4 regions of the Paenibacillus sp. LRG-1 genome follow, and region 1 is predicted to be linked to each of the others. Evidence: riboswitches for the same ligand, from Rfam matches in the RefSeq annotation. Region 1 holds a riboswitch; each other region holds the start of a gene.
The links. A riboswitch is a leader RNA that binds a small molecule or an ion and turns the genes downstream of it on or off. The one in region 1 is predicted to bind thiamine pyrophosphate.
Positions count from the first base shown of each region.

Region 2: it holds a riboswitch for thiamine pyrophosphate, as region 1 does, so the genes downstream of both, tenA (thiaminase II) here and ACUUJN_RS14430 (thiamine phosphate synthase) in region 1, are expected to answer to the same signal.
Region 3: it holds a riboswitch for thiamine pyrophosphate, as region 1 does, so the genes downstream of both, thiC (phosphomethylpyrimidine synthase ThiC) here and ACUUJN_RS14430 (thiamine phosphate synthase) in region 1, are expected to answer to the same signal.
Region 4: it holds a riboswitch for thiamine pyrophosphate, as region 1 does, so the genes downstream of both, ACUUJN_RS02260 (ABC transporter substrate-binding protein) here and ACUUJN_RS14430 (thiamine phosphate synthase) in region 1, are expected to answer to the same signal.

Region 1 covers NZ_CM170126.1:3,306,004-3,309,109, forward strand. The annotation lists gene thiO (glycine oxidase ThiO) at 1-1,050, opposite strand, end outside; gene ACUUJN_RS14430 (thiamine phosphate synthase) at 1,115-1,708, opposite strand; TPP riboswitch at 1,973-2,081, opposite strand; gene ACUUJN_RS14435 (ABC-F family ATP-binding cassette domain-containing protein) at 2,175-3,106, opposite strand, start outside.
Region 2 covers NZ_CM170126.1:4,670,093-4,673,198, reverse strand. The annotation lists gene thiD (bifunctional hydroxymethylpyrimidine kinase/phosphomethylpyrimidine kinase) at 1-282, opposite strand, end outside; gene thiM (hydroxyethylthiazole kinase) at 279-1,121, opposite strand; gene tenA (thiaminase II) at 1,196-1,885, opposite strand; TPP riboswitch at 2,022-2,124, opposite strand; gene ACUUJN_RS20590 (NAD-dependent malic enzyme) at 2,217-3,106, opposite strand, start outside.
Region 3 covers NZ_CM170126.1:832,983-836,088, forward strand. The annotation lists gene ACUUJN_RS03720 (alpha/beta hydrolase) at 1-102, opposite strand, end outside; gene ACUUJN_RS03725 (IclR family transcriptional regulator) at 401-1,144, shown strand; TPP riboswitch at 1,300-1,412, shown strand; gene thiC (phosphomethylpyrimidine synthase ThiC) at 1,600-3,106, shown strand, end outside.
Region 4 covers NZ_CM170126.1:500,772-503,877, reverse strand. The annotation lists gene ACUUJN_RS02270 (bifunctional 2',3'-cyclic-nucleotide 2'-phosphodiesterase/3'-nucleotidase) at 1-58, opposite strand, end outside; gene ACUUJN_RS02265 (pyridoxamine 5'-phosphate oxidase family protein) at 278-712, opposite strand; TPP riboswitch at 983-1,092, shown strand; gene ACUUJN_RS02260 (ABC transporter substrate-binding protein) at 1,284-2,327, shown strand; gene ACUUJN_RS02255 (MTH1187 family thiamine-binding protein) at 2,746-3,039, shown strand; gene ACUUJN_RS02250 (ABC transporter permease) at 3,036-3,106, shown strand, end outside.

The sequences.
Region 1 (3,106 bases):
AGCATCACTCAGCAGGACACCGTTGCGATAATGCCCGACGGCAGCATATACGCCCTCGACCCCAGGGACAGTGCCTATAAAAGGATGACCTGATGCGGCCTGCGGACGTAAGCCCGCCCAAGTGCGTATAAAAGAAGCTTCACGGACGCGCGGCAGCCAAGCAGAGGCACGTGCCAGCAACCCCTCCAAGCCTCCTACGGTCACCTCTTCGTCATATTGATGCGGAAGGCTCGTTGCCCCAATCCAAAGCTCGTTATTCTGTTTAGGCACGAGGTAAATATCATCAGCATAAATGGTGTATTCTAACGGGTGATCCTTCAAGGAGACCGCTACCGCTTCGCCCTTGACCGGATAAAGTGGATATTCAAATCCAACCTGCGCTAGCAATTTCATGCTATCCAAGCCTCCGGCAATAATGACCTGATCGCAGGAAAAAAAGCCACTATCTGTTCGAACACCGCAAACTCGACCATTCTGTATGACCAGTTGCTCTGCCTGTGTACCAGACCATACCGTTGCCCCCAGCACCGCAGCAGCACCTGCATAAGCACGGCAAAGCTGGACAGGAGCCACTTGTGTCTCTTTTGAACGATATATTGCCCCGATCGCTTGTTCATCCAAACCTGGAATTCGTCGGGCCAATTCCTTCGCATCCCACCAGATAGGACAATCATCCTCTCGCGTTTTAGCAGCTTTCCAGCGTTTTTGGCCTTCAGTTTCCGTACGGAAAGGAGTCACAAATCCTTCTGTACGGAATTCCACCGAAATACCTGACAAACGCTCCAGATCACAGACAAGCTCAGGGAATGCGTCTCGACTTATGCGAGCAAACCGTGCCAGCTCAGAGTCGGTGAACTCTTCACTTTCCGCTGCCAGCATTCCAACCGCTGCTCCTGAGGCTCCCTCACCCGGGATCAATCGTTCCAGCATGATCGTACTTCTTCCCTCCTTGGCCACATGGTAAGCAATGGAACTGCCGATGACACCTCCACCTATGACCAAGCATTCAGCGTGTCCTATCGCTCTTGCCTCTGTGTGTATCTTTGGCATTTGTTCCGTGTCTCCTCTCCATAAACCATTCTGCTTTCAGCTTGCCTCTACTCTCGTTTTCTCGCTACAGGTTGTGAACTACAAGATCTGCCATTCGCCTATATTCCAGCGCAGCTGCAACGGGCGACTCAGCCTCCCATATACCAGACATCACCGCAATTCCGCTTGCTCCGGCCCTATAAAGCTCCGGGATATGGTGCGGTTGTATGCCGCCCAGCGCGATCACCGGAATGTTCGACAGCCTGCAAATATGTTCAAGCTGAGCTAAACCCCGTGGTACAATACCGGGCTTACAATGGGTCTCATATATGTGACCATAAAGTACATAGTCCGCTCCTACCCGCTCGGCAGTCTGCGCCTCCTTCAAGGAATGCACAGATACTCCACAGCGTGTACCCTTTGGAAGTAGGCTTTTCACATCCGCTACAGGTAATCCATTAGCTGGTAGCTGGACGGCTCCAACCAAAGTAAGTAAAGCTACATCCACACGATCATTTACTACAATTTGTTGCAAAGGAACTCCCTGCTCCACCATGCTGCGAGTCAAAGATAGCAATGCAGAGGCACCATTCTGTTTTAAACGTGCGTGTACATAATGAACATACGGACAAATCACAGCAGCCACTTGGGCTGCTTGTGCAAAAGTGCCCTTTTCCATCGAAATTGCGTGTAATTCGATTTTGTCTTCACCTCACATTGGACTAATGGATCTAAGCTTAGTCAGCCACGTCTACCAGCAGTAATGAAAGGGGATTGTATGTGAATCGTCTACGGAAGCTCGAACAACTTAAAGTGAACGAAACGCAAAAAAACCACTTCCCCAAGGAAGTGGTTTAACGAACGTCCAATAATCGAACGGACAATGATATCCGTATACGTGTATCGTCCCACGCACAAACAAAAATAAGATGGTGTTGCCTTGTTTGTACGGCGCTCACTTCCCTACGCTGGCATAACCCAGATCAGGTGCAAAGGGTCCGAAATCCATTTATTCCGTCTCAGCCGCATGGGCGGCTCCCCTAGTGTGACTATTTTATTGTATAAGCTAAAGATAGCTTAGCATATTTTCCTAATTCTGCAAACCCCACTTCGTGTGAAATATGCAGAATTGGATTTAGTTGATGTTAGTTAACTTTACTTGACCACTCTTCCACATTCCACGTTTTGGTTACCCAATCCTCGTAAAAGTCCGGTTCGTGAGATACAAGCAATACGGTCCCTTTGTATTCCTTCAAGGCACGTTTCAGCTCATCCTTAGCTTTAACATCCAAGTGGTTGGTAGGCTCATCGAACAGTACCCAGTTGCTTTCACGCATTAACAGTTTGCAAAGACGGACTTTAGCCTGTTCTCCACCACTGAGCGCAGATAGCGGACGCGTGATATGCTCATTCTTTAAACCGCAACGCGCCAAATGCGCTCGTACCTCATGCTGGTTCAAATGTGGGAATTCATTCCACACATCGTCAATCGGTGTAATTTTCTCCGCCTTTACTTCCTGCTCAAAATAAGCGGGCTGCAAAAAATCACCTTGATAGGTTTTTCCACTGATTGGCGGTATTTTTCCCAATATGGTTTTGAGCAATGTCGATTTACCGACACCGTTGTAGCCAACAATAGCAATCTTTTCGCCACGTTCAATCGTCATGGACATTTTAGGCAAAAGGGCATGCGTATAACCAATCTCAAAATCAATACCCTCAAATACCGTCTTTCCGCTTGCACGTGCTTCTTTGAATTGAAAGGTTGGCTTCGCAGCTTCTTCAGGCTTATCTATACGTTCGATCCGATCAAGTTGCTTTTCACGGCTCTTTGCTCGGCCTGATGTAGAGGCACGCGCTTTATTACGCTGAATAAAATCTTCCTGTTTCTTAATAAAGTCCTGTTGCTTCTCATAAGCATCAATATGCTGAGCTTTGTTCAGATCCGCCATTTCAAGAAACTTTTCATAGTTAGCTGAATAACGGGTCATCTTGGCAAATTCAAGATGGTAAATAACATTAACGACCTGGTTCATAAACTCAGTATCATGTGAAATAAGAATAAAAGCATAGGGAT
Region 2 (3,106 bases), 1.4 Mb from region 1:
GCTCACAAGACGGATGATGCCCGCATTAAACAGCATGCCAGTCTTCAGGGCATCCACTCCAAGGTCTAATCCTACAGCTTCGATCTGTTCCGCTGTTGCTTCCTGTGGCAGCGGATATACGCCGTGGACCCCTAAAGTATTCTGTACGGTAATGGCCGTAATAGCCGACATGCCGTAAACGCCAAGCTCCTGAAAGGTTTTGAGATCGGCTTGAATCCCGGCCCCGCCGCCACTGTCCGAACCGGCAATCGTCAGTGCTCTGGGTACACGAACGTCTGTCATCGCGCACCACCTGCTGTGGTTGTTCCGGCTTCACGGACAGTGACATGCCCCTCTAGCGAACCTGTATGTAGTTTGGCGAGCTCGTCGAGAAAGGCAATCTGGAAGCTGCCGGGCCCCAGCTCTGCGGTACGTGCTGCGGCTCGGGAAGCTGCTGCACCGTAAAATGCCAAGCCTGCTGTACCTGCGAGCAGCAGGTTGGGTTCAACAGCTGCAAAGGCACCTAACACAGAGGTCAGCAGGCAGCCTGCTCCGGTTACCTTCGTGAGCAGCGCGTCTCCACCGCTAATCATTCGTACTTCGGCCCCATCGGTGATGACGTCCTCTTTTCCAGTAATGACAACCATTGTATTGAGCGTTCGAGCAGCCCGAATTGCCAGATCGACATTTCCGCTGTCAGCACTGTCACCAGCATCTACGCCTTTAATCTCACGCGCTTCTCCAACAATATGCGCGACTTCGGCTGCATTGCCCCGCACCAATGAGATTTTGACTTTTCTCAGGATTCGCAGTGCCGACTCAGTTCTAAAGCTCGTTGCTCCCGCACCGACCGGATCTAGCAGGACCGGAACACCGTGTGCATTCGCCGATTGTCCAGCAATGATCATGGCATCCACCAGTTCGCGGTTCAGCGTACCGATGTTTAACACGACGGCTCCCGCTATTTTTGCCATGTCTGCTACTTCCTCGGGTGCATAGGCCATCACCGGGGAGGCGCCCAATGCATACAGGCCGTTGGCCGTAAAGTTAGTGACTACCACATTGGTCATATTGTGAACGAGGGGTTTGCTGTTTTGTACCTTCGTCAGGAGATCCGAATAACTTTTTTCCCATGTACTCATAATGATTATCCTCTCTATAGTTGGTGGTTCAACAGGGCATTAACTGTACTTCACGCATCGAATTGCCAGGCTGACTATTCCAAGACCGCTGCCTGTATCTGGACCGGCCATTCTTCCTGCTTATAGGCCATGTCCCAGAACTTATATTCCAGCTGGCAGCTCAGTATAAAATGCTCAATCATCCGCTCTCGCTCAGCAGCCGTTGCGCCTTCCGCCCAAGCATCTACACGTTCTCGGAACTTGAGTGTTGTATCATCAAGCTGGTCTCCATAGAAGCCCATCCATTCATAGAACGGATGAGACTCATCCGGCTTTACTTCATCCAGCAGCCTGCGACCAATCTCGGCATACGTCCACATACATGGCAGCAGCACAGCCAAGATCTCGCCCAGGCTGCCCTCATGCGCAACCGTCAGCATGTGACGGATATAGTGATGAGCCGACGGAGCGAGCGGATATCCCTGCAACTCTTCATAGCTCACCCCTGCGACAGCACAGAAATTTTGATGCGGATGAACCTCGCTGTGCAGAATAAAAGAGATTTGTTCATTAAATACAGCCATGTCCTCCCGATTCGTGCATTTGGAGATTGCGATGCCGTATATCCGCATGTAGGCGTTCAAATATTCAAAGTCCTGTTTTACATAGTGAATCAGCTGTCCCCTTGTCAAACTTCCTTCAGCAATACCTCTCACAAAGGGATGCTCAAAAATCGCTTGAAAAATGCCGTCCGCCTGCCGACGGAGTTCTTGTGTAAAACTCAATTTCCCCACCTCCATTAAATTGAAGAGCAAGAAGTCCTGTAAGAATATAATTCCGGAACAACGCTAAAAAGCCGCCCCGGAAAAATGGAGCGGCTTCAACAATAGGCCCAATACGCAAAAAACGCTTGAAACCTTATATACGAAGGCTCCACTTTCCTACGCTAGTACGAACTAGATCAGGTTCAAAGGGTCCAAGATACGCTCTTGTCTCAGCCATAGTGGCTCCCCTAGTGGACTTCTATTCTTTTGACTATTACTGTACATTCGTTCATATGCTATGTCAAACATAGTGTACAAAATATTAAATTTCCTCTAGTTAGGTATTTTGGGCTTAGTGAGGGTGATGAATTACACTTTCCACTGCTTTGACCTTGGCATATTTCGGTTTCCACATTGCATCTTGTATAGCTTGTTCCACATCTGAAATGTGCGCCTGCGCTACCTGATCCTGAATCGCGGCTTTTGCAACCGCAATCGCAACAGCGTACGAAACTTCGCGTAATTTTCGGATATGAGGGAGTAGCGCACCGCCAGGCGTATTCGAATCTACACCATTGGCAACAGCAACTGCTGCCGCTGTAAACATCGCAGGGGTAATCCTTTTGGCTTTAACCACAATCGCACCCAGACCCAGTCCCGGAAAAACAAAGGCATTGTTCGCCTGTCCAATCTCAAAATTTGTATCGTTATAGGTAACGGGCTCAAAAGGACTTCCGGTTGCGATCAGTGCTCTGCCATCTGTCCACCGGATCAAATCCTCGGGTACTGCTTCTGCAAGGTTTGTAGGATTGGACATGGGCATAATGATCGGGCGTTCTACATGCTTTGCCATCTCCTTGATGATCTCTTCAGAAAAGGCACCTGCTACACCGGAAGTTCCAATCAATATCGTAGGCTTCACCTGACGGATGACCTCCAGTAGCGGTATTTTGCCGTCACCCGACCGGGTCCATGAGCTGACTTCATCCTTTTTGCGCACATACGGTTTCTGATACTCCAATACGTCTTCCATATCTTCCGTTAACAGCCCGCGATAATCAAAGGCCCAAAAGGACTTGAATGAATCATCTACGGAAAGGCCATCCTCGATCATAGCGCCCCGAATTTGATCAGCGTTACCGATCCCTGCAGCCCCTGGGCCGAAAACAAGTATTTTTTGTTCACGCAGCGGAGTCTTGGTGACACCCACCGCCGAAAGAATCGCAGCCAGGGTCACTGCTC
Region 3 (3,106 bases), 2.5 Mb from region 1:
CACAACGTGCTTGAACCGCAGCAGACGGGGATTAAAGAGTGGGGTGGACGGCTCCTGAACAGCGGTCTGTAGCTGAGCGTTGCGCTGGGATGTCGAAATCATGTAAGAGCCTCCTTATATAAAATTGATCTTCGTTTCATAGAATTTAGGTATAATTCCACTTGAAAATAGTAGTGTAGATCCGTATAGATACCTATTATCGTATGATGGGGATTATCCAAAGTCAACGCCTGAACCGGAAAAGTAAAAATGATGCAAAGAATTGTCGATGTTTGTTCTCGTTCTGTAATATGGTTGTCACAAAAACATCGGTTTACAGTAGCCGCGACTATTCTATATAATTTATGTAACCATGTTTCATAGTGTGAAACGAATATGGATACAAGAGGAGCGGTTCACGATGGAAGACCGTAAATTAACCGTTCGCGCTGTAGAGCGTGCACTTGATATACTGCTGTGTTTTACCGCAGATTCGGATCTTGGCCTGACGGAGATTGCCTCCAAAATTGGTCTACATAAAAGCACGGTTCATCGGCTGCTGACTACGTTGGAGGATCGGGGCTTTGTCGTTCGGAATGCCGAAACGGAAAAATATCGACTTGGCTTCCGCATTTGGGAGCTATCCACGCACTTGTCCCAAAGCGACGAGCCGGCGGTGTTGTTACAGCCTGCAATGGAAGGACTACGTGATCGTCTGGGCGAGACGGTCAGCTTGTACTTACGGGACGGCAGCATGCGTATTCGCATACAAGCCGTGCAGAGCAATCAGGCGATCCGCAGGGTTGCGCCTGTAGGTGCGCGTATGCCGCTGGCTGTAGGGGCCTCCAGCAAAGTGCTGGCAGCCTTTATGCCGCCGCAGGAGCTGGAAGCCCTGCTAAGCGGGGATGAATGGCCGTCCTCAGTAGACCCGGAGGTCTATAAAGCCCAGCTGCAGGACATTCGCGAGAAGGGCTATGCGACCAGCTATGAAGAACGGGAGCCAGGGGCTGCTGCTGTGGCTGCCCCAATTGTAAACCGGAAGGGACAGGTCACTGCGGCTTTATCTGTATCCGGTCCGGTCAGTCGGCTTGCACCCGAGACGCTACATGACTTTGCTCCGATTTTGATTGAAGCGGCGAAGGAAATGGGGCTTATGCTTCCGTAACAAGAATGAACACAGTTGAAGCAAGCAGAGTGATTTGATGGGGAGCGTCTCCTTGGTAAAGGGAACCTAGAAGGGTTGCCAAAGCCATAAATTTAAAGTAGTCTGGTAAGGATGGCGGGATATCTGTTATAGCCGCCTCATGTGAATAGAAGTATCACAGTTACTGGGGGAGCCTGTAATGCCGGGCTGAGATGGAATCGTGCAAGATTCCGGACCCTTTGCACCTGATCTGGATCATACCAGCGTAGGGAAGTAATCGGCCATTGAAATGTATACGCGGCTGCTGTCTACGGTGACGCATTGGAATAGGATTATTCCACATGCGTACTGTCTGGATAGCTGCCTCGTTAGATTAGCCGGTTCCCTGGGGAACCGGCTTTTTTGCATAGATCAGCGCCACCCTGGGAATGGTTCCGGATCGGTGTGTCATTTCATCGAAACGGGAGGAATGGACAATGAAGCCGACAGAAGTAGAAGGAACAAAAGGAACAGAATTGAAATCAACAGAAGTAAGATTGGTAGGAACAAAAGAAGTTGAGGTAGAGAAGACAAACGGGGAGCAAGCCAGAGGGGTAACGCCCTTTCCAGGGAGCCGTAAGGTATATATTCAAGGCTCACGGCCGGACATTGCCGTGCCAGAGCGCGAAATTGCTCTTCATCCTACACATACGCCGCAGGGCACGGAGCATCATGAGCCATTGCGTGTGTACGATACGAGCGGTCCCATGACCGACGAAGCCTATCAGGTCGATATCCGTCAGGGCCTGCCTCCATTACGGCGAGCTTGGGCCCTGGAACGGGGCGATGTGGAGGCTTACGAGGGACGCGCCGTCAAACCGGAGGATAATGGACTGAAACCTGGCTCCAAACGGGAGACAGTTGAATTTCCCGGCGTGACCAACCGTCCGCTTCGTGCTTCGCAAGGTCGTACAGTGACGCAAATGCATTATGCGCGGCAAGGGATCATTACGCCCGAAATGGAATTTGCGGCGATCCGCGAAGGGGTGGAGCCTGAGTTTGTACGGCAGGAGTTGGCGGCTGGACGAGCCATTTTGCCTTCGAATATCAATCACCCGGAAAGTGAGCCAATGGTCATTGGGCGTCATTTTCACGTGAAGATCAATGCGAACATTGGTAATTCTGCGGTTACCTCCTCCATCGAGGAGGAAGTGGAGAAAATGACCTGGGCTGTGCGTTGGGGCTCGGATACAGTTATGGACCTGTCCACAGGCCGTAATATCCATACAACACGTGAATGGATCATTCGGAATTCTCCTGTACCGATTGGGACTGTACCGCTGTATCAGGCACTTGAAAAGGTGAACGGCGAAGCAGAAGCGCTGACGTGGGAGCTGTATCGCGATACGCTGATTGAGCAGGCGGAGCAGGGAGTGGACTATTTTACAATTCATGCGGGTGTATTGCTGCGGTATATACCGATGACGGCGAATAGAATGACGGGAATTGTATCCCGTGGTGGGTCGATCATGGCAGCCTGGTGCCTTGCGCACCATCAGGAGAATTTTTTGTATACGCATTTTGAAGAAATCTGCGAAATTATGAAAGCTTATGATGTGGCCTTTTCTCTCGGAGATGGTCTACGTCCGGGTAGCATCTATGATGCGAATGATGAAGCACAGTTTGCAGAGCTGGAAACGTTGGGCGAGCTAACGCAAATCGCCTGGAAGCATGATGTTCAGGTCATGATTGAAGGGCCAGGACATGTCCCTATGCATAAAATCAAAGAGAATGTGGATTTACAAATGGAGATTTGTAAGGAAGCTCCTTTCTATACCTTGGGGCCACTCACGACGGATATTGCCCCCGGATATGATCATATTACCTCAGCCATCGGGGCGGCGATGATCGGTTGGTTCGGGACGTCCATGCTGTGCTATGTTACGCCTAAAGAGCATTTGGGTCTGCCGAATAAGGATGATGTCCGCGAGGGTGTCATTACTT
Region 4 (3,106 bases), 2.8 Mb from region 1:
TGCTACAAGCCACAACTGCTGCTGTAAACCCTTTAAACCAATTTTTACGAAATAACAAAATATACCCCTCCTCATTAAGGTGTATGCCTCATATACATACTTTTGCACATATATGTAAGCCTTGAACCCACCATTTCTATTTTAATCCAACGCCAGATAAAAGAGTAGTCATTTACTTAAATTATTTATGAAAAAATAATTAATTTTCTCAAAAATAAAAACCAGCAAACCTCCTAAAAAACTCGGAGATTTACTGGTTTGTCCATTTATATTCTTATTATTTATTCCACACTTGGCGCTCAGTTTGCTGACCCACATACTCAATGCGTGTCGGATTCACGTCCAGAATGACATAATCGGGATCATCCGGTCCGGAAAACCATTCCTTCAAGGAATCGTTCCACACTTGTTTGCGCAGCCCCTCATCAGCTGTGATCTGGACGGTAGCCTCCACTTCTACGACTTCCTTCGTACCGCCAACTTCATAACCCAGCAGCAGATAAGCATTCGGATTGTCCTTTAGCTCATCCACTTTATGAGTTTTGCGATCTGTCGCCAGATGAATGTTCATTCCATCGTTAAAAAGGGCCATATAGCGTACTTTCGGTTTGCCACCCTCTACCGTACCTAACGAGCAAAATTTGTTGTTATCCAAAGCCTTCACAATGGCTTGTTCCAGTTGGTTGCGATCCAATGTTTCCGTTTTACCCACAGTACAACAACTCCTTTTCACGAATTAGAATTCTCTACGGCCACGCCATTGGGCACCAGCCCATCTGAACCTACTTGCGTAGCTGTTCTGAAAATAACATGACCGGATCGAATCGAATTGATTCATGCTCATTTTCAGATCAAAGCTCACAGTAAAAGTGTACCCTGTGGTTCGGCAAATGAACCGTCATCTCTCCCTTCATGCTGGACAGACCCGCATTCAAGGCATATAATCGTCGTAGTAAACCCGAATAAATGAACCCATTAAACCATACAATGCCAGGGGTGCTGGAATCGGCCGGCTGAGAGTGTGTCCCAAGACACTGACCCTTACAACCTGATCTGGGTAATGCCAGCGTAGGAATGCTTAAGCAAGATGTGCCTTTTTTACATAGGACCATCCCTTACTTTGGTATATACAAGCGCAAGCGTCCCGGAAACTCGGGGCGCTTTTTTTGTTGAAGATTATGTTGTTGGAAAGATCGCGTCCGGCAGATGTTATTTTTAGAAAATGGGGAACTTAAGCTGTCTGATTGGACGGATAACGGGTAATTAAAGGAGAGAACACAACGATGAAGCGCATGAAAATATTAAGCCTGGGACTGATCAGTCTGTGGCTCATGGCCCTGACCCTGACCGCTTGCGGTGGAAGTCCCCCCACATCCCAAGAAGCGGCTCCCGCTACCGACACTCAAACGTCTACTCCGGCAAAGGGGCTCAAAGATGTTAAAGTCGTGCTCGACTGGACACCCAATACGAATCATACGGGACTCTATGTCGCTAAGGACAAAGGATTTTACGAAAAAGCGGGTTTGAATGTCCAAATTGTTCAACCTGGTTCAGGCGGAGCTGATCAAATGGTTGCTTCTAATGCTGCACCTTTTGGTATCAGCTACCAAGAAGGCGTCACACAGGCTCGTACGCAAGGCGTGCCGCTTGTATCCATCGCTGCGGTGATTCAGCATAATACCTCAGGCTTCGCAGCCCCGGTAGATCGTGGAATTAAGAGCCCGAAAGATTTTGAAGGTAAAAAATACGGCGGTTGGGGCTCTCCCGTAGAAGAAGCGGTCATGAAATCCATCATGGATTCAGACAAAGGCGATGTGAGCAAAGTGAAGATCATCAACATGGGCAATGCAGACTATTTTACAGCCGTGAAGCGGGATATCGACTTTGCCTGGATTTTCTACGCATGGACCGGAATCGAGGCCCAGCTTCGAGGTGAGCCATTGGATATGCTGTATGTAAAAGATTATTCCAAAAGCCTCGATTACTATACACCTGTAATTGTGAGCAACGAACAGACAATAAAAAATGATCCCGAGCTGGTCAAAGCGTTCATGGACGCTACCGCACAAGGCTATGAATACACTATCGCTCATCCGGAAGAAGCCGCAGACATCTTAAGCAAAGCTGTACCGGAGCTGGATAAAAAACTGGTGCTTGCCAGCCAAAAATGGCTAAGCCCGCGTTATCAGGACGATGCCGCGCAATGGGGTGTGCAAAAACCGGAGGTATGGCAAAACTATTCGGACTGGATGTACGAACGCAAGCTGCTCAGCAAGCCTTTGGAAGTCGATAAAGCCTTCACAAACGGTTTCCTGCCCAAGCGTTGATCATTTGTTAAAACGCTAAATAAGACTGATCTAGAGAAGTGAACAAAGCGCCACTACGCAGTCGGATGGTGCTTCCCATCGCTGCTGTACCCAGATTTCTTTTATGAATATCTGGGTACAAAGGCGAACGCTAACGCTTGTACAGCACCATTCCGCCCACTTCGTTCTCGTTCTACTTGGTTTATTCTTTAGCTTTTCATATTATCTAAGCGCTAAGTAGGTGCGCTTGTGTGTTAAAAATGCCACACAAACCAGCTTTAAAAATAGGGTGCTTTTAAGGCGGTTGGCAGCGTAGTGGTTCATTTGAATCTGGAGAAGCGCAGCGATCGTAAGATCAAATGAAACGCGAAGCGGTCTCCCCGCCTTAAACCACCATATTTTTTTAATAACACTCCAAATAAAGGACAGGTGAATTTGCATGGCTAACACACTGCTCAGTATTCAAGTAATCCCTAAAACTCCTAATAACGAGGACTCTTACCCGTATGTAGATAAGGCGATTGAGGTCATTCAGCGCTCCGGTGTCAAACATCAGGTGAATCCATTGGATACGACCATGGAGGGCGAGCTCGACGAGTTGCTGAAAGTGGTTAAAGAAATGCACGAAGCTTTGACGGAAGCGGGCAGTCCCAGCGTCATTTCACAGATCAAAATCGCACATAACCCACAAGGCATCAGCATGAACAAGCTGACCGAGAAATATCGCCCATGAATCCGAAAGGCAAGAACGCATCCTGGTGGAAAAGCGTATGGCCGCCCTTTGTGGCGGTCCTCTTCTT